DNA from 4 places in the Streptomyces sp. NPDC096012 genome. Region 2 is predicted to be linked to each of the others. Evidence: riboswitches for the same ligand, from Rfam matches in the RefSeq annotation. Region 2 holds a riboswitch; each other region holds the start of a gene.
What was found. Region 2 has a riboswitch for cyclic di-AMP ahead of ABVB68_RS09215 (transglycosylase SLT domain-containing protein). Riboswitches for the same ligand answer to the same signal wherever they lie in the genome.
Positions count from the first base shown of each region.

Region 1: it holds a riboswitch for cyclic di-AMP, as region 2 does, so the genes downstream of both, ABVB68_RS34550 (M23 family metallopeptidase) here and ABVB68_RS09215 (transglycosylase SLT domain-containing protein) in region 2, are expected to answer to the same signal.
Region 3: it holds a riboswitch for cyclic di-AMP, as region 2 does, so the genes downstream of both, ABVB68_RS36485 (M23 family metallopeptidase) here and ABVB68_RS09215 (transglycosylase SLT domain-containing protein) in region 2, are expected to answer to the same signal.
Region 4: it holds a riboswitch for cyclic di-AMP, as region 2 does, so the genes downstream of both, ABVB68_RS10190 (C40 family peptidase) here and ABVB68_RS09215 (transglycosylase SLT domain-containing protein) in region 2, are expected to answer to the same signal.

Region 1 covers NZ_JBEOTD010000060.1:9,253-14,433, reverse strand. Annotated here, with positions in the region: gene ABVB68_RS34555 (aldo/keto reductase) at 1-619, opposite strand, end outside; gene ABVB68_RS34550 (M23 family metallopeptidase) at 817-1,848, opposite strand; cyclic di-AMP (ydaO/yuaA leader) riboswitch at 1,858-2,025, opposite strand; gene ABVB68_RS34545 (PP2C family protein-serine/threonine phosphatase) at 2,258-3,439, opposite strand; tRNA gene ABVB68_RS34540 (tRNA-Met) at 3,630-3,703, opposite strand; gene ABVB68_RS34535 (dihydrofolate reductase family protein) at 3,970-5,103, opposite strand; gene ABVB68_RS34530 (MarR family winged helix-turn-helix transcriptional regulator) at 5,179-5,181, shown strand, end outside.
Region 2 covers NZ_JBEOTD010000006.1:145,251-150,431, reverse strand. Annotated here, with positions in the region: gene ABVB68_RS09220 (HAD family hydrolase) at 82-894, shown strand; gene ABVB68_RS09215 (transglycosylase SLT domain-containing protein) at 1,049-1,537, opposite strand; cyclic di-AMP (ydaO/yuaA leader) riboswitch at 1,543-1,720, opposite strand; gene ABVB68_RS09210 (polyprenyl synthetase family protein) at 2,452-3,462, shown strand; gene ABVB68_RS09205 (LolA family protein) at 4,077-5,181, shown strand, end outside.
Region 3 covers NZ_JBEOTD010000084.1:848-6,028, reverse strand. Annotated here, with positions in the region: gene ABVB68_RS36505 (helix-turn-helix domain-containing protein) at 1-66, shown strand, start outside; gene ABVB68_RS36500 (DUF6126 family protein) at 63-185, shown strand; gene ABVB68_RS36495 (tyrosine-protein phosphatase) at 351-1,148, opposite strand; gene ABVB68_RS36490 (alpha-galactosidase) at 1,322-3,394, shown strand; cyclic di-AMP (ydaO/yuaA leader) riboswitch at 3,705-3,859, shown strand; gene ABVB68_RS36485 (M23 family metallopeptidase) at 3,864-4,796, shown strand; gene ABVB68_RS36480 (SGNH/GDSL hydrolase family protein) at 5,102-5,181, shown strand, end outside.
Region 4 covers NZ_JBEOTD010000007.1:102,246-107,426, forward strand. Annotated here, with positions in the region: gene ABVB68_RS10180 (hypothetical protein) at 1-112, shown strand, start outside; gene ABVB68_RS10185 (SLAC1 family transporter) at 123-1,094, opposite strand; gene ABVB68_RS10190 (C40 family peptidase) at 1,432-2,769, opposite strand; cyclic di-AMP (ydaO/yuaA leader) riboswitch at 2,778-2,948, opposite strand; gene pcrA (DNA helicase PcrA) at 3,237-5,181, shown strand, end outside.

The sequences.
Region 1 (5,181 bases), on a different contig from region 2:
CCGCGAGGCCCTCGCGGGCGGCCAGGTCCTGCAACGGGCCCTCGTAGGTGTCCCGGGAGACCAGGTTGTAGTGGGGCTGGAGGGCGACGTAGCGGGCCAGGCCCTCGCGGTCGGAGAAGTCGAGGGAGGCCTTCAGGCGCTCGGGGGTGATGTTGGAGGCGGCGATGTGCCGGACCTTTCCGGCCTTCACCAGCTCGTCCAGCGCGCCGATGATCTCCTCGACGGGCACCTCGGGGTTGTCGAAGTGGGTGTAGTAGAGGTCGATGTGATCGGTGCCCAGCCGGCGGAGCGAGGCGTCGGCGGCCGCCTTGATGTTGGCGGCGCTCAGACCCTGGTACTCCGGGTGCTGGCTGACCTTGGTGGCGATGACGACGTCGGCGCGGTTGCCGCGGGCCTTGACCCACTTGCCGATGATCGTCTCGGACTCGCCGCCCTTGTTTCCCTCGACCCAGGCGCTGTAGCTGTCGGCGGTGTCGACGAAGTTGCCGCCGGCGGCCGTGTAGGCGTCGAGCACGTCGAAGGACGCCTGCTCGTCGGCGGTCCAGCCGAAGACGTTGCCGCCGAGGGCGAGCGGGAAGACCTCGAGGTCGGAGGAACCGAGTTTGCGCAGAGAAGTCATACTCCACGTCAACGCCGACAGCGGATGATCCCATTCCGCTGTCGGCGCCAAGTTCCCGCAAAGGCAGCACCCTCAGGGTCACCCCCAGGACCCGACGGGATTTCTCCCCGGGACCCGACGGGGTTCCTCCCCCGGGGGCCCGACGGGGCTCGCGTCCGGGAGGCCCCGCGGGCCACCGGGGCGAAGGCCCGCGAAGGTCAGGGGTTGAGGCCCTTGCCGCGCAGCCAGACCATCGGGTCGATGCCGGTGGCGTCGCCGTTCGGGTGGACCTCCAGATGCAGGTGCGGGCCGGTGACGTTGCCGGTGGCGCCGACCCGGCCGATGACGTCACCGGTGCCGACCTTCTGGCCGACGGAGACACTGATCGAGGACTGGTGGCAGAACCACAGTTCGGTGCCGTCGTCGAGGGTGAGGACCGTGCGGTAGCCATAGGAGCCGGCCCAGCCCGCCTGGGTGACCGTGCCGCTGTGGATGGCCTTGATGAGGGTGCCGGTGGGGGCGGCGAAGTCGAGGCCGGTGTGGTAGCCGGAGGACCACATCGAGCCGGCCTGGCCGAAGGTCGAGGTGATCGTGTACGAGGACGTCGGCAGCGTGTACTGCTTGGCCAGCTCGGCCAGCCTCTTGGCCTCGGCCGCCTTCGCGGCGTCGGCGTCCGCCTTCTTCTTGTCGGCGGCGGCCTTGGCGGCGGCCTCCTTCTGCGCCTTGGCCGCGGCGTCCGCGCTCTGCTTCTGGGCCGCGGCCAGTGCGGCGGCGGTGGCCCTGCTGTCGGCCTTGCTCTGCTGCTGCTCGGCCTGGGCCATGATCCGGTTGCGCAGGGTCTCGCCCGCGCCGGTGTTCCGCTCGGTGTCCGCGGGGGTCACGCCGACGTCGCTGAGCGCGGTGGTGCTCGCCTCGGGCGCCGGGGAGGAGCCGTCCTCGAACAGCGAACCCATGGAGGGCAGGTCCGGCAGGGAGAGGGACACCGGCGGCTTCCCGGTGTTGGCGCTGGCCATCCCGCCCGCGCCGACCGCGGCGATCACGCCGACGCCGAGGACGGTGGAGCTGCGGGCGAATCCGCCGCGCTGCTTGGCGACGCGGTGCCGGCCGCGGACCGGGGTGATGGATTCCTCGGTGGGATTCCACTCCTCCCAGGGGCCCTCGTCGGCGCGGTAGGAGCCGTACCCGAAGGTCTCGGACTCGGTGGGGGCCGGTATGAACGGGGCTTCTGGGGCAGGCCGGTTGGACGCCACGCGGGCGCGCTCCTTTCCTTCCGCCGCCTACCGGGTTAGCTGACGGGTTCGGAGCAGGAAGGTCTCCTACGCGCGTAAACCGGACGTGGACTCAGCGAGTTCACGACGGCTTTCGCGTGATTCACCCCAAAGGTGGTGGTTCCCCGGTTCCCTCGCGGGATTCGGCGCGTGCGCACGGAGCCGTCTCTTGTGACGGCTGGGACGACCGCGCTGCGTTATCGAACGTTAATAGACCCGGTAGGTGGTTTCCAAGCCGTTCGGCTTGATCATTAACGTTCCCACGCAGGGACTTACCCTGTAGATCGCTGCAAAACGGGCGAGTTGACCGAAGTTCATGAGTCACAGAGGTTTCCGAGTGACGCGGGTGTTCTGCGGACGGCGGTCGCGCGGTCACGGTCGGTGAGACCGGTCACGGCTGCCGTACGGCGAGCAGCGCCATGTCGTCCGCCATCCCGCCGCCGGAGTGCCGCCGCACCTCCTCGGCGAGCCGGCTCAGCAGGGCGCCGGGGCCGGGGAAGGTACGGCCGGCCAGCCGCCGTTCGGGTGCGTAGAAGCGGCCGTGGGCGTCCCGGGCCTCGGACAGGCCGTCGGTGTAGAACAGCAGGGTGGCCCCGCTCGGGAAGCGGGCCTCCAGCGCCCGGTCGGGCCAGCCGCCGAGGTCGCGCATGCCGAGCGGCAGCGCGGGCTCGGGCGCGGTCAGGCTGCGCAGGGTGCCGTCGGCGTGCAGCATCAGCGGCGCCGGATGGCCGCGGTTGACGACCCGTACGACGCCGTCGCCGTGTGGGAGTTCGGCGAGGACGGCGGTGGTGAAGCCCTCGAACGCGTCGATGCCGTCCCGCCGGGTGCCCTCGCGGGCCAGTGCCCGCTCCAGCCGCTCGGCCACCGCCTCCAGCGTGGCCTCCTGCTCGGCCGCCTCCCGGAACGCCCCGATCACCACGGCGACGGCGGCGACCGCGCTCAACCCCTTGCCGCGCACGTCGCCGACGACCAGCCGGACGCCGTACGGGCTGTCCTGCACCGCGTAGAGGTCGCCGCCGATGAACGCGTCCCGGCGTGCCGCCTCGTAGCAGGCGGCGATCTCGAAGCCGCCGATCCGCTCCGCGGGCCGGGGCAGGACGGCCCGTTGTGCGGCCTCGGCGATCTCCCGGGCGGAGGCCAGCCGCCGGTCGCCGAGCCGGACCACGCGGTTGATGGCGACGGCCAGCAGGGCGACCGTGGCGACGGTCACCCCGTCGGTGACGGTGGCCGGTGCCGAGTGGCCGCCGGTCTGGGTGTTCACGGCGTACGCGGCGACGAGGGCGGTCAGGGCGGTCAGGACCGTGGTGCGCAGCGAGTACAGCGGCGCGGCGATCAGCGGCGCGGCGGTGAAGAACGGGACGGCGGTGAAGCCCTCGGGAGTGAGCAGGCCGTAGAGGACGCCGCCCGCGATGAGCAGGGCCGGCAGGGCGCCGGCCAGGGCGCGCGGGCCGGGCCGGCGGGTCCCGCGCACGGGTGCGGGTTCGTCGCCGAGTCCCGGGTCCGGCACGAGATCGCCGGGAAGCCGGCCGCCGGCCCTGGCGTACGCGTTCTCCTCCACCTCACCAGGGCGCACCGCATGTCTCCCACGTGTCGGACGTAGGTCCAGATTTGCGGGCCCGGGGGCACGGGGCGACCGGTGTGGACCGACCGGATGACCTGCTGTGACGTACGCCACGCGGCCTGGATCGCCGCGTACGGCGGGGCGGGGCGGAAAACACTCAGGGCCGGAACCCGTGTACTGGATTCCGGCCCTGAGTCTTCAGTAGCGGGGACAGGATTTGAACCTGCGACCTCTGGGTTATGAGCCCAGCGAGCTACCGAGCTGCTCCACCCCGCGTCGTTGTGTCTCAAGCATACGCCATGCGAAGGAGTGGTCGCGCACCCTTTTCCTCCGGGCCTTGATCACCGGTTCCGCCAGGTCCTGATCACCGGTTCCCCCGGGCCTCGATCACCGAGCCGCCGGGGATGCCGCTCAGCCCGGCAGGTGCGCGTTCGGCGCCTTGGCGAGCGCCCGGAACTCGGGGAGTACGACGACCTCGGCTCCCCCGAGCCTTGATCACCGGCCACCCCGGGCCTCGATCACCGAGCCGCCGGGGGTGCCGCTCAGCCCGGCAGGTGCGCGTTCGGCGCCTTGGCGAGCGCCCGGAACTCGGGGAGTACGACGACCTCGGCTCCCCCGGCCTGGAGCACGCCGGTGCCGTCGGCCCCCGCGACGAAGGTGTCCGGCTCCCGCCAGGCGGTGACCACCCGGCGCAGCCCGGCCCGCAGGATCAGCTCGGCGCAGGGCGCGGGCCGGGAGGCGCGGCGGGCACAGGGCTCCAGGCTGCTGTAGACCGTGGCACCGGCGAGCCTCGGGTCGGCCGCGTCGATCTTCGCCAGCGCCGCCTCCTCCGCGTGGACCACCGGGTCGCCGCCTTCCCGGGAGTGGCCGCGGGCCAGTTCGGTGCCGTCGGCGGCGACCACGACGGCACCGACGCTGAAGGCCGTCTCCGAGGGCGGGCACAGGGCGGCGAGTTCGCAGGCGGTGCGCAGCCAGTGGCGGTCGGCGGCCGCGGGGGCGGGGCCGGTGCCGGGCGCCGTGGGCTCGTAGCGCATGAGGACGACGTCCTCGATGCGGCGGGTCTCGACCAGGCGCAGCCGGCCGCCCTGGTACGACCCCGGTCCGAACAGGCGCGGGGCCGCCGGGTCGCCCACGAAGAGCGGGGCGAGGACCAGCTGGAGTTCGTCGGCGAGGCCCTGGCGGAGGAGCTGGGTGTGCACCTGACCGCCGCCCTCGACCATCAGGCGCCCGACTCCGCGCACGTCGTGCAGGTGTTCCAGCAGGGCCCGCCAGTCGATGCCGGCGCCGAGCGGGACGACGTCGGCGGTGGTGCCGAGGAGCCGGCCGGCCCGTCGGGCACCCTCGTCGGTGGTGTAGACGAGTTTCTCGCCGCCGGTGTGCCAGAAGTGGGCGTCGGGGTCGAGGTCGCCGGAGGCGGTGACGGTCACCTTCAGCGGGTACGCGGGCCTGCCCGCCGCCAGCCGGGCCGCCCGCCGCTCCGCGGAGTTCACCAGCAGGCGCGGATTGTCGGCGCGGATCGTGCCGGCGCCGACGAGGATGGCGTCGACGGAGGCCCGTACGTCGTCGACCCGGTCGAAGTCGGCCGGGCTCGACAACAGCAGCCGCTCGGGGCCGGTGTCGTCCAGGAAGCCGTCGAGGGAGACGGCGGCGGACAGCAGCACGTACGGCAGGGGCATCGGCGCACTCCCTCGCGGCGACCCGGAGGTTCACCGAGTCTTGGTTCAAGTTTGAAACAAACTTACACTGGCGGCATG
Region 2 (5,181 bases):
CCACCAGTTGGGGCTGAGCAGCACGTAAGTGCGTGGAACGACGGATGAGTCGGCGGGGCGCGGTGTCCGTATTCTCTGATCATGGCAGCCACCCCCGCATACGCACTGATCGCCACCGACCTGGACGGGACGCTGCTGCGCGGCGACGACACCGTCTCCGACCGGTCTCTGGCCGCGCTCGCGCGGGCGGCGGGGGCGGGTGCCCGGCACCTGGTGGTGACGGGCCGGCCGGCCCCGCGGGTACGGCCCCTGCTGGCGAACCTGGGCTGCGCGGGGCTCGCGGTGTGCGGCCAGGGCGCTCAGATCTACGACATCGCCGCCGACCGTCTGCTGTGGTCGGTCCGGCTGGACCGGGAGCTGGCCGAGACGGCGCTCGGCAAGATCGAGGCGGAGGTGGGGCAGGTGTACGCGGCCGTCGACCAGGACGGCGTGGACGGGCTCACGCTCATCGAACCCGGGTATCTGATGCCGCACCCGACGCTGCCGGCGGTCCGGGTCGACCGTCGCGACGACCTGTGGTGCGAGCCCATCAGCAAAGTACTGCTGCGCCACGCCACTCTGTCGGACGACGAGTTGGCGGCCGTGGCGCGGGCGGCGGTGGACTCGCTGGCGACCGTCACCATGTCGGGGCCGGGGACCGTGGAGCTCCAGCCGCGCGGGGTGACCAAGGCGACCGGTCTCGCGCTGGCCGCCGAGCGCCTCCGGATCGGCGCCGAACGGGCCGTGGCCTTCGGGGACATGCCCAACGACATCCCGATGTTCCACTGGGCCGGACGCGGGGTGGCCATGGCCAACGCCCACCCCGAACTCAAGGCGGTGGCCGACGAGGTCACCTCGTCGAACGAGGACGACGGCATCGCCGTCGTCCTCGAAAGAATCTTCCCGACCGACTGACCGGCACTTCAGTAGCTCGCTGTTCGGCCGGTCACCGATGCGAGCCCGTCGGCCGGTCACCGGTGCCCGCCGTTCGGCGGTCACCGGTGCGCGCCGGTCCGTCAGGTGCCGGAGCGCACCGGTCCGCCGTGCGACGGGCACCGGTACGGGCAGGTCAGTACGCGCCGAACACGTTGTCGATCGACCCGTACCGCGCGGCCGCGTAGTTGCAGGCGGCGGTGATGTTCGCGACCGGGTCGTAGACGTTGAACGACGTTCCGGCCACGTGGTACGCGTTGAACGTCGGGTCGATGACCTGGAGCAGGCCCTTGGACGGGATGCCCTTGGCCGCGTTGGAGTCCCAGAGGTTGATGGCCGAGGGGTTGCCCGAGGACTCCCGCATGATGTTGCGGTAGATGCCGTTGTAGGTGCCCGGGATCTTCTTCTCGGCCATGATCGCGAGCGACTCGCGGATCCAGCCGTCGAGGTTGTTCGGGTACCCGGCCGGCGTGGTGGACACCGTGGCGGCCGTGGGGGTGGCCGCGGAGGCGGCGGTGGCGCCGATGATCGGAAGGGCGAGCACGGCGGCACCGGTGCCGACGACCGCGAGCTTGCGGACGAGGCGGTTGGTGCGAACGCGGCGGGGCTGAGCGGCAGCAGGCATGGGGGTGTTCCTCTCCGGCGCCTGCGAGGTGAGCTGTCGGGTTCGGGCGGGGAGGTGCCCGGCCGCACTCCGAAGAGCGCGACTTCACCCCTAGCCGTTCCGGTGCGACGTGTGTCGTCCGGTCCGGCGGCTTACCTGGTTCCCCCGCTCCTGCCCTGCGAATGAGTTCGTCGATGGGTTATGCGGGCGGCGGCAGGATTCGGCGTTCCGCCCGACGGCCCGGAACGTATGCGAGAGCACATGTCGGGAACAAGTGCCTGATTCACACAACGCACTGTTTGACCTTGATCTGTGCCGTATGGGGTACTTGATCCTTTGCGGTTGCCAACTTCTCAACTCGCCGATGACGCAGGGCAGAAGCGGCGACCCGACGGGCGGAGCGGGTGGGGCCGGAGGTTGCTCGACGTGACCCAATTCACGAAATAGCAAAACGCAGTAAATCCGACATTGCAGATTAAGGGGATTTGATTCTTAAGTCTGATTACTGCGGAATTCGGAGTGCGCCGCACGTCGTTTCGCAGGGTTGCCGCAGGCCGTGGAGAGGTGGCGGCGGTGAGGGGGAGGGAGTGTGGCGGAGGGTCGGCCGCCGCCCTGATCCGGACCGATTCGGGCGGATTCGGGCCGCGGTCGGAGGTGCGACGGCCCGGGCAGACGGGTGCCCCGACGAGGGTGCGGCGTTACTCCGCTCACCCTCCGATCCGCGACAAACCGCACGTACTGCTGTTAAGTCGATAGATGTCCGTTCTTACCGACCGATCAACACCATAGGGGGCATGATCCGATACCGCCCGGGCTGGACCGGTGGGCGCTATCGGTGATCGAAAGAGGACCGGATACGCTGACTTGAGTGATGGCAACGACCTATCGACAAACCGTGTAACCGCCAGCAGACACCAGCAGACAGGAGACCCCTCGTGACCGTCGTCGGGCCGTTCGGGCTGAGCGTGCGGGACCAGGCTCTGGAAGCCGATGTCCAGGTCGGATTGGCGGCTGTCGAGGAAGGCTTGCTCGAGGCCACCAAGAGCGAGGTTCCGTTCATCACGGAGGCCGCCCAGCACCTCGTGCGGGCCGGCGGGAAGCGGTTCCGGCCCCTGCTGGTGATGCTGGCGGCGCAGTTCGGCGACCCTTACGCACCCGGTGTCGTGCCGTCCGCCGTCGTGGTCGAGCTGACCCACCTCGCCACCCTGTACCACGACGACGTCATGGACGAGGCGGCCGTGCGACGCGGCGTGGACAGCGCCAACACGCGCTGGGGCAACTCCGTCGCGGTCCTCACCGGCGACTTCCTCTTCGCCCGCGCCTCCCAGATCCTCGCCGACCTCGGCCCCGAGGCGGTCCGGGTGCAGGCCCTGGCGTTCGAACGGCTGGTCACGGGCCAGATCCTGGAGACAGCCGGCCCCGCGGACGGCCGTGACCCGGTCGAGCACTACCTGGACGTCCTCAGCGGCAAGACGGGTTCCCTGGTGGCGGTCGCGTGCCGGTTCGGTGCGATGATGTCCGGCGCCGACGACACGGTCGTCGACGTGCTCACCCAGTACGGCGAGCGGCTCGGGGTCGCCTTCCAGCTCGCGGACGACGTCCTGGACATCGCATCCGACTCCCACGAGTCCGGCAAGACGCCCGGCACCGACCTGCGCGAGGGCATCCCGACCCTGCCCGTGCTGCGACTGCGCGAGCGGGCCGGCCGGACGGGGCTGCCCGAGGACGTCGCGCTGTGCGACCTGCTGGACTCCGACCTCAGCGACGACGCCCGGCACGCCGAGGCGCTGGCCGCACTGCGCGCGCACCCCGCGCTGGAGCAGGCCCGCCGGGACACCGTCCGGTACGCGGAGGAGGCACGGGCCGCGCTGGCACCGCTGAGGGAGTGCGACGCCAAGGCGGCCCTGCTCGAACTGTGCGACGCGGTGGTGCACCGAGCCGGCTAGCCGCCCCACCGGCCTCCCCCGCAAGAAAACACGCGCGGGGGACGTCTCCGGCAGGGCGGGCACACACGGCACGCACGCGTGGCGGGAGCCCCACGCCCGCACGCGCGGCACGCGCACGCAGCCCGCACGCCCGCACCCGCGGCACGCGCACGCAGCCCGCACGCGTGGCAGCCACCGCCGACGCACATGTCACGCACGTGTGGCAGCCACCACCGCACGCGCAGCCCGCACGCGTGGCAGCCACCGCCGACGCACACGTCACGCACGCGTGGCAGGCACCGGGAAACGCCCGCACGAGCAGCACGCACCCGCGGAACGGACCCACCCAAGCGGTGCTCCCAGGCAATGCTTCCGGATGCGGTTCCCACGTGACGGTGGTACGGCTGACGTATGCCCGCGGTGCGAGACCCCTACGGGTCCGGGCCGCTGCCGCCCCCGCATGTCATACCGGAGTCGTACACGGAGTTGGCTCCGAGGTCTGACGCTTCCTCACGGCCGATTTGGTCAGATGGACACCAGGGAAATCACCACTCCTCACCGATTCGGGTGAGAATGGCGGCTCAGGGTGGACCAGCGTGAGGACAGCCGCCGCCGACGACGGAGGTAAGGCACACATGGCACCGTACGAATCCGAAGACGCACCGGCCGCCGCGCAGGGCGAGGACACGCGATCCGGCCGGCGCAAGGCGGTCCGGTACGTCGTCCCGGTCGCGGTGGTGGGGGTGACTGCGGCCACGATCGGGCTGGTCCCGGCGCTCGCCAACTCGGGAGACCCGGATCTGCCCCGGATCACCGCCCAGCAGCTCATAGAGAAGATCGCCAAGTCGGACGTGCAGCAGCTGTCCGGCACCGTGCGGATCAGCACCGACCTGGGTCTGCCCGACCTCGGCGGTCTGCAGAACAGCATCGCGCCCGGCTCGTCCCACGGTTCCGGCGACGGTTCCTCCGCCGATCCGCAGTCCAAGCTCCCGGAGCTGGTCACCGGCACGCACACCCTGCGCGTGGCGGCCGACGGCCCGGACCGGCAGAAGGTCTCTCTGCTGGAGCAGGGCGCCGAGTACAGCCTCATCCACCACGGCAAGGACGTCTGGGGCTACGACAGCAAGAGCAACGAGGTCTACCACTCCACCGAGGCCGGCCCGGACCGGCGGGACCACCGGGCGGAGCCGCCGGCCACGCCCAAGGACTTCGCCGAAAAGGCGCTGAAGTCGGTGGACGACACCACCTCCGTCACCGTCGACGGCACCGCGCACGTCGCCGGCCGCGACGCCTACCGGCTGCTGATCAAGCCCAAGCAGTCCGGCACCACGGTCGGCGCGATCAGCATCGCCGTGGACGCGAAGACGGGCCTGCCGCTGAAGTTCACGCTGACCCCGAGGAGCGGCGGCGACGCCGTCGTCGACGCCGGCTTCACCCAGGTCTCCTTCGCCAGGCCGGCCGCCTCCACCTTCGACTTCACGCCGCCCAAGGGCGCGAAGGTCACCGAGGCGGAGCAGGGACCCAAGGCCCGGGAGCACGACCGGAAGCCGGGCGGGGGCTTCGCCGGGGGCATGAACGGCGCCAAGGTCCTCGGCAAGGGCTGGACGTCCGTCGTCACCTTCGACACCGGTGCCAAGGGCGGTATGCCGTCCGGTTCCCAGAGCGGGAACCTCGGCGGCTTCCTCGACTCCCTCGGCGACAAGGTCTCCGGCAAGTTCGGCAAGGGCACGGTCTTCTCCA
Region 3 (5,181 bases), on a different contig from region 2:
CACACCCTGCTGCAGAGCCCCACGGCCACGCTGTGCCTGGGCCCTTTGACCGGAGAACTGTCATGAGCAACTACGAGGAAAAGTTCCCCCGTTCCCTGTGGATCCGGCTGATCATCTACATCGCGCTCGGCCACGTTCTGGCCGCGTTCCTCTACCTGCTGTTCGCGGTGGGCGCCAAGGGCTGAGCGCGCGGTGGCCGTGCGGCCGGTGCCGGGCGTGCGGTGGCCGTACAGGCCGGTGCCGGACGTGCCCTGCCCGTACGGCCCGTGCCGCCCGGCCCGGGCTTGACGAGACCGCCGGATCCCCGCCCGGCCCGGACTCCATGAGGCCGCCGCCGGATCCCCGCCCGGTCAGTTCAGCAGGCGCTCGCGGAGCCGTTCCCGGGTCTCGGGGGAGAGGTCGAGGCCCTGCTCCAGATAGGTGTCGAACCCGCCCCAGGTCTGCTCGATGCTCTCGAAGGCCGCCTCCAGATACTCCGCGCGGGCGTCGAAGAGCGGGCTGAGCAGATCCATCACCTCGGGGGTGTAGGCGGTCTCGGCGCTGCCGTTGCGACGGACCTTGTAGCGCCGGTGCTTGGCGTTGGACTCCAGGTAGTCGGCGACGATCGCCTCGCGCTCCACACCGACGGCGAGGAGTGTGACGGCTATGGAGATGCCCGCACGGTCCTTGCCGGCCGCGCAGTGCATCAACGCGGGCACGCTGTCCTCGGCGAGCGCGCGCAGCACCCGGGAGTGCTCGGCGGTGCGCTGCTTGACGATCATCCGGTACGAAGCGGTCATCCGGGCCGCGGCCTTGCCGTCGTCCAGGATCGCGCGCAGCTGGTCGAGGTCGCCGTCGCGGACCATCTTCCAGAACTCGGCGCCGTCCGCCGGGTCGCTCAGCGGCAGATTCACGTTCCGCACGCCGGGCAGCTCGACGTCCGGGCCCTCCAGCCGCTGGTCGGCCGCGTTGCGGAAGTCGAAGATCGTGTGCAGCCCCAGGGAGGAGAGGAAGGCCGCGTCCTCCGCCGTGGCGTGCGCGAGGTGCCCGCTGCGGAACAGCACTCCGTGTCGCACCCGCCGCCCGTCCACCGTGGGCAGTCCGCCCACGTCACGGAAATTGCGCACTCCGGCCAGCTCCGGCTCGGTCGACGGGACCTGCTGCGTCACGGGGGCTCCTCCCGACGGGTCCCCGGCGGCGTGCTTTGCCGACGGGCGCTCCGTCGACCATACGACATCGCTTTCCTCGGGCAATGAGTTGTCCACAGGGCATTGTCACCCGTGGTCACCGGGACTGATGATGTTGGCACTTGAGTGGATCTGTTGCCACCTGTGAGGTCTCGATGGTGCACATCGCCGACGACGGTCGTACCTGGCTCCTCTCGGGGCCCACCAGCAGCTATGCCCTGCACCTCACCGGGGCGGACGAGCTGCTCCACCTGCACTGGGGGCCGCCGATCACGCTCGCCGACGCCGGGGCGCTGGCCGCCGCTCCGCTGTCCGGTCACCGGCCCTTCGAGTCCCCGCTGGACGGCGGCGAGGAGTACCCCGTCGAGGGCGGCCCCCGTTTCGTCCGCCCCGCCCTGTCCGTGCGCACCGACGAGCGCCGCGGCACCGAGTGGGGCTTCGAGGGGTACGACACGGAGGGCGACGAGCTGCGGCTGCGCTTCGCCGACGACGGGCTGGCGATCAGCCTGCACTACCGGATGCGCGGGGACGTCGTGGAGCGCTGGGTGGGCGTGGCGAACGACGGGCACGGGCGCGTGGAGTTGCTGCGGGCCGACGCGGCCACCTGGACCCTGCCCGACCGCGAGGGCTGGCGGCTGTCCCAGCTGCACGGCCGCTGGGCCGCCGAGTCCCGGCTCGCCACCGCCCCCCTCACCTACGGCGAGAAGACCATCGGCAGCCGCCGCGGCCACACCGGTCACCAGCACCTGCCCTGGGTGGCCCTCGACACCGACGCCACCGAGGAGCGCGGCGAGGTCTACGGCTGCGCGCTCGGCTGGTCCGGCTCCTGGCGCATCGCCGTGGCCCAACTCCCGGACGCACGCGTGCAGATCACCGGGGGCGCCGGGTACGACGACTCGGGCCTGCTGCTCCTGGCGCCCGGGGAGTCGTACACCAGCCCCGTCTTCGCGGGGCTGTGGAGTGACGGCGGCTTCGGGGGCGCGAGCCGGGCCTGGCACGCCTACCAGCGCGCGCACGTCATCCCCGGCGCCGAGCGCGACCGGCCCGTGCTGTTCAACTCCTGGGAGGCGACGCACTTCGACATCTCCGAGGAGCAGCAGGCGGCGCTGGCCCGCCGCGCCGCCGAGATCGGCGTCGAGCTGTTCGTCGTGGACGACGGCTGGTTCGGCGCCCGCACCGGCGACCGCGCCGGGCTCGGCGACTGGACCCCCAACCCGGACCGCTTCCCGCACGGCCTCAAGCCCCTCGCCGACCGCGTGCGCGGGCTCGGGATGCGGTTCGGCATCTGGGTCGAACCCGAGATGGTCAACCCGGACAGCGACCTCTACCGCGCCCACCCCGACTGGGTGCAGCACCAACCGGGACGAAAGCGGACGGAATTCCGCAATCAGCTCGTCCTCAATCTCGCGCGCCCGGATGTCCGGGAGTACCTGTGGGAGCGGCTGGACGCCCTGCTCTCCAGCACCCCGGTCGACTACGTGAAATGGGACTTCAACCGCAGCTTCACCGACGCCGGCTGGCCCGGCGAGCCGTACCCCCAGCGGCTGTGGACCGACCACGTGCACGCCCTGTACGCCCTGCTGGACCGGCTGCGGGCCGCGTATCCCGAGGTGGCCTTCGAGTCCTGCTCGGGCGGCGGCGGCCGGATCGACCTGGGGATCATGAGCCGCACCGACCAGGTGTGGACCTCCGACAACACCGACCCGCTGGACCGGCTCGCCATCCAGCACGGTCTCACCCAGATCCACCCCGCCCGGGTCATGGCGGCCTGGGTCACCGACAGCCCGAACACCCAGCTCAACGGCAGGGTCAGCTCGCTGCGGTTCCGTTTCGTCAGCGCCATGGCAGGCGTGCTCGGGGTCGGCGGCGACCTCACGCGCTGGAGCGCGGAGGAGCTGGCCGAGGCCCGGCGGTGGGTGGAGCTGTACAAGGAGATCCGCCCGGTCGTCCAGCGTGGCGAGCTGTACCGGCTGCGGCCCCCGGCGGGCGGCTCGAGCGCCGTCCAGTACGCCCTCGACGGCGAGGTGGTGGTCCTCGCGTGGCTGCAGGCTCAGAGCTACGGTGAACCGGTGCCGGCGGTGCGGCTGCGCGGACTCGACCCGACCGCATCGTACGAATGCCGCGAAACGGGCGAGGTGCTGAGCGGCTCGGTCCTGCTGCACCACGGACTGCGCACCGGCCTGAAAGGCGACCTCGATGCGACGGTTCTCCGGCTGCGCCGCATCTGAGTTCTCTGCCCGATTTGAAGCATTCGTTCCAACTGGCTGCGCAACAAGGGAGTGTGGCGCGGCAGGGCGTGAGGAGCGTCATACCGGTGACCGAGCGTCGCACGTCATGTCCACGTAATTCCGATACGGCCAACGGATTTCACAGGAATGCGGGCCCCGGCAATTCACGGAGGGTGACGGGTATTTCGCGTCATCGATCTTCCGGAACGTCGGCCCCGGGAACCGGCCGCTTGTCTCCGTACGTCCCGCTCGCTTACGTTCGCCCCCATCCGGACGGAACGCCGAATCCTGCCGCCGCCCGGAATCCCCGCACACATGACCCGTGTCCGGCAGGAGCGGGGGACCCACCAGGTACGACTGCCTGTCCGGTCTCCGCGACAGGCTGGGGGTGAAGCCGCGCACCGCGCGGCCGGGCGGCTCCAGCCCGAACCCGACAGCTGACCTCGCAGGCGCCGGAGAGGAATGCGCCATGCCCGCGAGGGGTAAGCACCGACGTCCCAAGTCCCCGCGTTTTTCCCGCTCCGTCGCCGTCGCCGGCACCGGTGGCGCCGCCCTGGCCCTCCCGCTGTTCGGTGCCGTCGGGGCGCATGCCGCGACCCCGGCGCAGTCCGTCCCCCCGAAGGTCGCGCAGTCCGTTCCCGCCGCGGCGAAGACGTCCGTGACGCACCGGGGCCCGGCCGTGCGCACCTACACGGTGCAGTCCGGCGACTGCCTCTCGGCGATCGCCGACCGGCAGCACGTCGGCGGCGGCTGGCACCGGCTCTACGACGACAACCGGCAGGCCGTCGGCGCCGACCCGTCACTGATCCACCCCGGCCTGGAGCTCACGCTCGGCGAGAAGGCCGCGCGGGAGAGCACCGGGCCGGCCGCCCCGCAGCACGCGTCGGCCGACCGGCAGGGAGCTTCGGTCGCGAAGCAGTCCCCGGCCCCCGCGAGGACCGCCCGGCCGCAGGCGGCCCCGGCGGCCGCCTCCGCGGCTCCGGCCGCCGCCACCGGCTACACCCTCCCGGTGACCGGCGCCACCATCGGCACCGGCTATCACGTGGCCGGCAGCATGTGGTCCAGCGGCTATCACACCGGCGTCGACTTCGTCGTCCCGGCCGGCACCCCGCTCAAGGCCGTCGCCGCGGGCACGGTCGTCTCCGCCGGCTGGGGCGGCGCCTACGGCAACCAGGTCGTCATCAAGCTCGACGACGGCCTCTACGCCCAGTACGCCCACCTCTCGCAGCTCTCCGTCTCGGCCGGTCAGGCCGTGGCCGCGGGCACGCGGATCGGCCTCTCGGGCGCCACCGGCAACGTGACCGGCCCGCACCTGCACTTCGAGATCCGCACCACGCCGGACTACGGCTCCGACGTCGACCCGGTCGACTACCTGCGCCGGCACGGCGTCCCCGTCGGCTGAGGACCGCCCCACCCCGGACCACCCGCCTGACACGCCTCCGAAGGCCGGACCCCGATCCCCGGGTCCGGCCTTCGGTGTGCTCGCGGGTCCGGCCTTCGATGTGCCCGCCGGTCCGGTACGCGGTGTGCCCGCGCGACGATCACACGCTCAACAATGCAGACGGCAGGCCTATTCCGCGCTTGGCACATTATTTAAGGGTGTCTCATCTCACCGTTCGTCAATCCCCGCCTACGGTCGCGTAAGTCACATCAACAGGTGAATCATGGTCCGATGTGGCAGACGATTCGAAGAGTGACAACAGATCAGTGATCGGGTCGTACGTGGCGGTGGGGGACAGCTTCACCGAGGGCGTCGGCGACCCCGGGCCGGACGGCGCGTTCGTCGG
Region 4 (5,181 bases), on a different contig from region 2:
CCTCGGACTGGTCTACGTGAAGCGCGACGAGGAGCGGGTCGACAAGGGGCCCTTCGCGCTGGTCGGCCTGCTGACCGTGGCGAACATCTTCATCGCCGTGCTCTGGACCTGACGGTCGGCGGTCAGCGGGCGCCGGCGCGGGCGCGGGCGCGGGCCGTGAGCACCGCACCGGTGGCGGCCGCGAGCCACGCCGCCACCGCCACCCACACCAGCACCTGACCCGGCAGCCTGAGCCACCCGACGTGCACGGCGGATGCGACGGACAGCACCGCCGCCGCCGTCATCCCCATCGGGAAGACCGTCGACCACCGCCGCATGTCGTAGCCGGGGCGCGGCCGGGCCGCCTCGGCCGCCAGCAGCAAGAGGTACCCGGCCAGGTCCAGGGCGAGCAGCGTGATCGTCGTGGTGCGCAGTACGTCGCGGTCGTCGTCGTTCCACAGGTAGAGGCGGCCACTGTCGGCGGCGAGCAGGTTCGCCCCGGCCAGCGCCGAGATCGCGAGTGCCCCGTCCGCGATCCAGTGGTCCCCGGCGCCCTTGAGGACCTCCCGGGGTTCGAAGCGGGCCAGGGCGACCCCGTAGAGCAGCAGGCCCAGCCAGAACAGCACCAGAGCGGTGCGCGCGAGCCAGGCCGTGTCCTCCGCGGCGGCCAGCGCGGCCGCCAGCACCGCGAGCCCTTGTGTGGCCACGCAACACAGGAACACCGATCCCGGCATGCGTCGCTTCCAGTGCCGCATGACGAGGACGAGCAGCACCGGCCACAGCAGCGCGGCGAGCGCCAGCAGAGCCTCGGCCAGGGTCTGCCGGCCCAGCGCCGAGATCCCGGTGCCCAGCACGGCCGTCGCCGCGACGGCGGTCAGGGCTTCCGGGTTCCCCGCCTCGGTCACCCAGCGCCGCCGTTCGCCCACCAGCCGCACGACGAAGTCGGCGGCCAGCGCGAGCCAGGCGATGCAGGCCATCGCCAGCGCGATCCGGGAGACCGTCTCCGCGCCGGCCAGATGCAGGCCCACCGACACGATGCCGGTCGCCATCACGGCGGACCCGGCCGAGGGGGGCCGCCCCGCCCACCACGCGCGCACACTCGACATACCGGGCATGCGCCCGATGCTAGGCAGCCGGGCGCATCGGACGGGCAGGGCACGCGCGCGTGAAGCGGAAAAACGCGGTCCACGCGCGCGTGGACCGCGAAGAACGCCGCACTACGCGGGTGTGGCGCAGAGCGCCGGCACACGCGCGTGGAGCACAGAACGCCGTCCACGCGCGCGTGGAGCGCGAAAACACCGCACACGCCCGTGGAGCGGGGAATGCCGGTGCGCGCTGGTGGCGGCAAACGCCGGAACGCGCGAGCAGGCCGCCGACGCGCGGCCCGTTCCCGACGCGCTCGGCTTCCTGGGGTCCGAAAGCGCGGGAACCGGGCGACGGCGACGGAGACGGTCAAGCGGGCCGTACGACGCCCTCGACGACGGATGTGCCGCCGCGGTCGACGGACTCCTCGCGGACGTACGCGCCCGGCTCCGGGGCGTGGATCATCATCCCGTCACCCGTGCAGAGGCCGACATGGCTGCTGTCGTCCCGGAAGAAGACCAGGTCACCGGGGCGTGCGTCGATGAGCGGGACGGGGGTGCCCGCGGCGGCCTGCTCCCGGGCGGTACGCGGAAGGGTGACGCCGGCGGCCCGCCAGGCGGCCTGGGTGAGGCCGGAGGAGTCGTAGGAGCCGGGTCCGCTCGCGCCGCTCACGTACGGCTTGCCGATCTGGGCGCGGGCGAAGGCGATCGCCTTCTCGGCCTTGGTGACCGGCAGCGTCGCCGGGGGCGCGTACGGCGGCGTGGCCGAGGGCGCGTACGACGGCGTCTCCAGAGGCGAGTGCGACGACGTCTCCAGAGGCGGGTACGGCGGTGTCGGCGGGAGCGCGTACGACGCTGGGGACGGGGACAGGGACGGGGGCGTGGGCGTGTACGGCAGCGCGGTGGGTGCCGCGAGGTGCGGGCCGAGCTCTGCCCTTGCGCCGTCCTCCGAGGCCGCGTGCCGGGACAGCAACGCGCGCGTGACGGCGAGCTTGCGCTGCACGGCGGCCTTCGCGGCCTTGACGTCGTACCCCGGGGTGTCGGCCTTGGCGTCCTGGTCCAGGGGGGTGGCCTTCGCGGCGCGGCCCGCGGTGGCGGCCCTCGTCCCGCGGTCCGTGGTGGCCGGCGCGGCGCGACCCGGGGCTTCACGGTCCGCGCCGGTGGCCGGCGCGGTGGCCCCGGCTTCGGGGGCCGGTGCCGCGGCCCCCGCCGCGGTCACGTCGTACCACGCGGCCGCCGGTGCCGCCGATGCCGCCGAGGCCTCCGGCCCCCGGGGGGCCCGGCCCCGCCCGGCCGCGTCCTTCACGCGCGAGGCCAGCCGGTTCAGCACCCTGCTCTGGGCGAAGTGGTCCTGCGGATACTCCGCGAGGAGGGAGGCGGCCGTGTCCGGGGCGGCCGCGAACGGGACCCGGCCCTCCCGGGCGATCGCGGGGGTCCGGACCGCGCGCCGGGCGCCCTCCTGCCGCGGTTCCCCGGCACGAGGCCGCTGCCTGGCCGCAGATTCCTCCTGCGGGGTCGGTTCGGCCCGGCGGTACAACTCGTCGATCTTCTTCTCGATCTCCTCCGGGCTCGGCCTGCCGTCGTCGGCGGGCGCGGCCTCGGCCGTCTGGGACAGGACGGCCACGGAGGTGAGGGCGGCAGTGGCGAGAACGGGTCCGCGCAGGCCCGGTCCACTGCCGCCGGGGCGCGACTTGCGGTGCGACGCCAAGGGAGGCGACTCCTTCCAGCATGCCGCCTACCGGGTTAGCTGTCGGGTTCGGGCGGGTGCTTCGGAAGGGTTGCCCTACGGCGTCGTCCCGTGCGGGAGTCGGCCGATTCACCCCAGGAACGGTGGGTCCCCGGCTCCGGGCACCGTGCAGGGCGCGCCGGACTCGGCGGAGGCCGTTCGGCCCGGCGAGGTTCGCCGGAGAGGGTTCGTACGGCCTGACGGAAACCTAGCCAACTCGTGTGACTCCTGTGAAGGTTGGTGTGCGGTATGTCCGATACATTTCTGTGACCTGGGGAAGGTTTCACACGCGTGTGACCAGGCGCTTCCGCAGCGTGAGGGGATGATCGGCCTTCTGCGGGGCGGACGGCCGGCGCTCCGGGACCCTGTCCGACAGCGGACTGCGCCCGCGGGCCGAGTTCGGGGGAGCGGGACCGGTTGTCGGTGGGGCGCCCTAGACTCGGAGAGCGATGAGCAGCCTCTTTGACGACAGCTTCCTGGCGGACCTCCAAGCCCCACGCGGGCGCGAGGAGGAACCCCCGCCCCCCGAGGACGAGCACGCTCCGGAGCCGGTTCCGGACGATCTGTTCGGCGGGAAGTTCGACGTGCCCCCGGACCGGGACGCCTACTACCGCGACGGCGCCCCGCGCCCCGTCGTCGACGCGGCGGCCCTGCTGGAGGGGCTGAACGACAACCAGCGCGCCGCGGTCGTGCACGCCGGCTCCCCGCTGCTCATCGTCGCCGGCGCCGGCTCCGGCAAGACGCGCGTGCTCACCCACCGCATCGCCCACCTGCTCGCCGACCGGGGCGTGCACCCGGGCCAGATCCTCGCGATCACCTTCACGAACAAGGCCGCGGGCGAGATGAAGGAGCGCGTCGAGCAGCTCGTCGGCCCGCGCGCGAACGCGATGTGGGTGATGACCTTCCACAGCGCGTGTGTGCGGATCCTGCGGCGCGAGTCGAAGAAGCTCGGCTTCACCTCCTCCTTCTCGATCTACGACGCCGCCGACAGCAAGCGCCTGATGGCCCTGGTCTGCCGCGACCTGGAGCTCGACCCCAAGCGCTTCCCGCCCAAGTCCTTCAGCGCCAAGATCAGCAATCTGAAGAACGAGCTGATCGACGAGGAGGACTTCGCCGCCCAGGCCACCGACGGTTTCGAGAAGACCCTCGCCCAGGCCTACGCGATGTACCAGTCGCGGCTGCGCGAGGCGAACGCCCTGGACTTCGACGACCTGATCATGACGACGGTGAACCTGCTGCGTGCCTTCCCGGACGTCGCCGAGCACTACCGCCGCCGCTTCCGCCACGTCCTGGTCGACGAGTACCAGGACACCAACCACGCCCAGTACGCCCTGGTGCGCGAGCTGGTCGGCACGGGCGAGCGCGCCCCCGGGGACGCCGGCCTGCCGCCGGGCGAGTCCGACCTGCCGCCGGCCGAACTCTGCGTGGTCGGTGACGCGGACCAGTCGATCTACGCCTTCCGGGGCGCGACGATCCGCAACATCCTCCAGTTCGAGGAGGACTACCCGAACGCGAAGACGATCCTGCTGGAGCAGAACTACCGCTCCACGCAGACCATCCTGTCCGCGGCCAACGCGGTCATCGAGCGCAACGAGTCCCGCCGCCCGAAGAACCTGTGGACCAACGCCGGCCAGGGCGCGCGGATCACCGGCTACGTTGCCGACACCGAGCACGACGAGGCCCAGTTCGTCGCCGAGGAGATAGACCGCCTCACGGACGCGCGCGAGGCCAAGGCCGGGGACGTCGCCGTCTTCTACCGCACCAACGCCCAGTCCCGCGTCTTCGAAGAGGTCTTCATCCGCGTCGGCCTGCCCTACAAGGTCGTCGGCGGTGTCCGCTTCTACGAGCGCAAGGAGGTCCGGGACGTCCTCGCCTACCTGCGCGTCCTCGCCAACCCCGAGGACTCGGTGCCGCTGCGCCGCATCCTCAACGTGCCCAAGCGGGGCATCGGCGACCGCGCGGAGGCGATGATCGACGCCCTCTCCCAGCGCGAGAAGATCAGCTTCCCGCAGGCCCTGAAGCGCGTCGACGAGGCCTACGGCATGGCCGCGCGCTCCACCAACGCGGTCAAGCGGTTCAACACGCTGATGGAGGACCTGCGCACCGTCGTCGAGTCCGGTGCCGGTCCGGCGACGGTGCTGGAGGCCATACTCGAACGCACCGGATATCTGGCCGAACTGCAGAACTCCACCGACCCCCAGGACGAGACCCGCATCGAGAACCTGCAGGAACTCGCGGCCGTGGCGCTGGAGTTCGAGCAGGGGCGGGAAGACGGGGAGCAGGCCACGCTCGCCGACTTCCTCGAGCAGGTCGCCCTGGTCGCCGACTCCGACCAGATCCCCGACGAGGAGGACGGCGACGGCGTCATCACGCTGATGACCCTGCACACCGCCA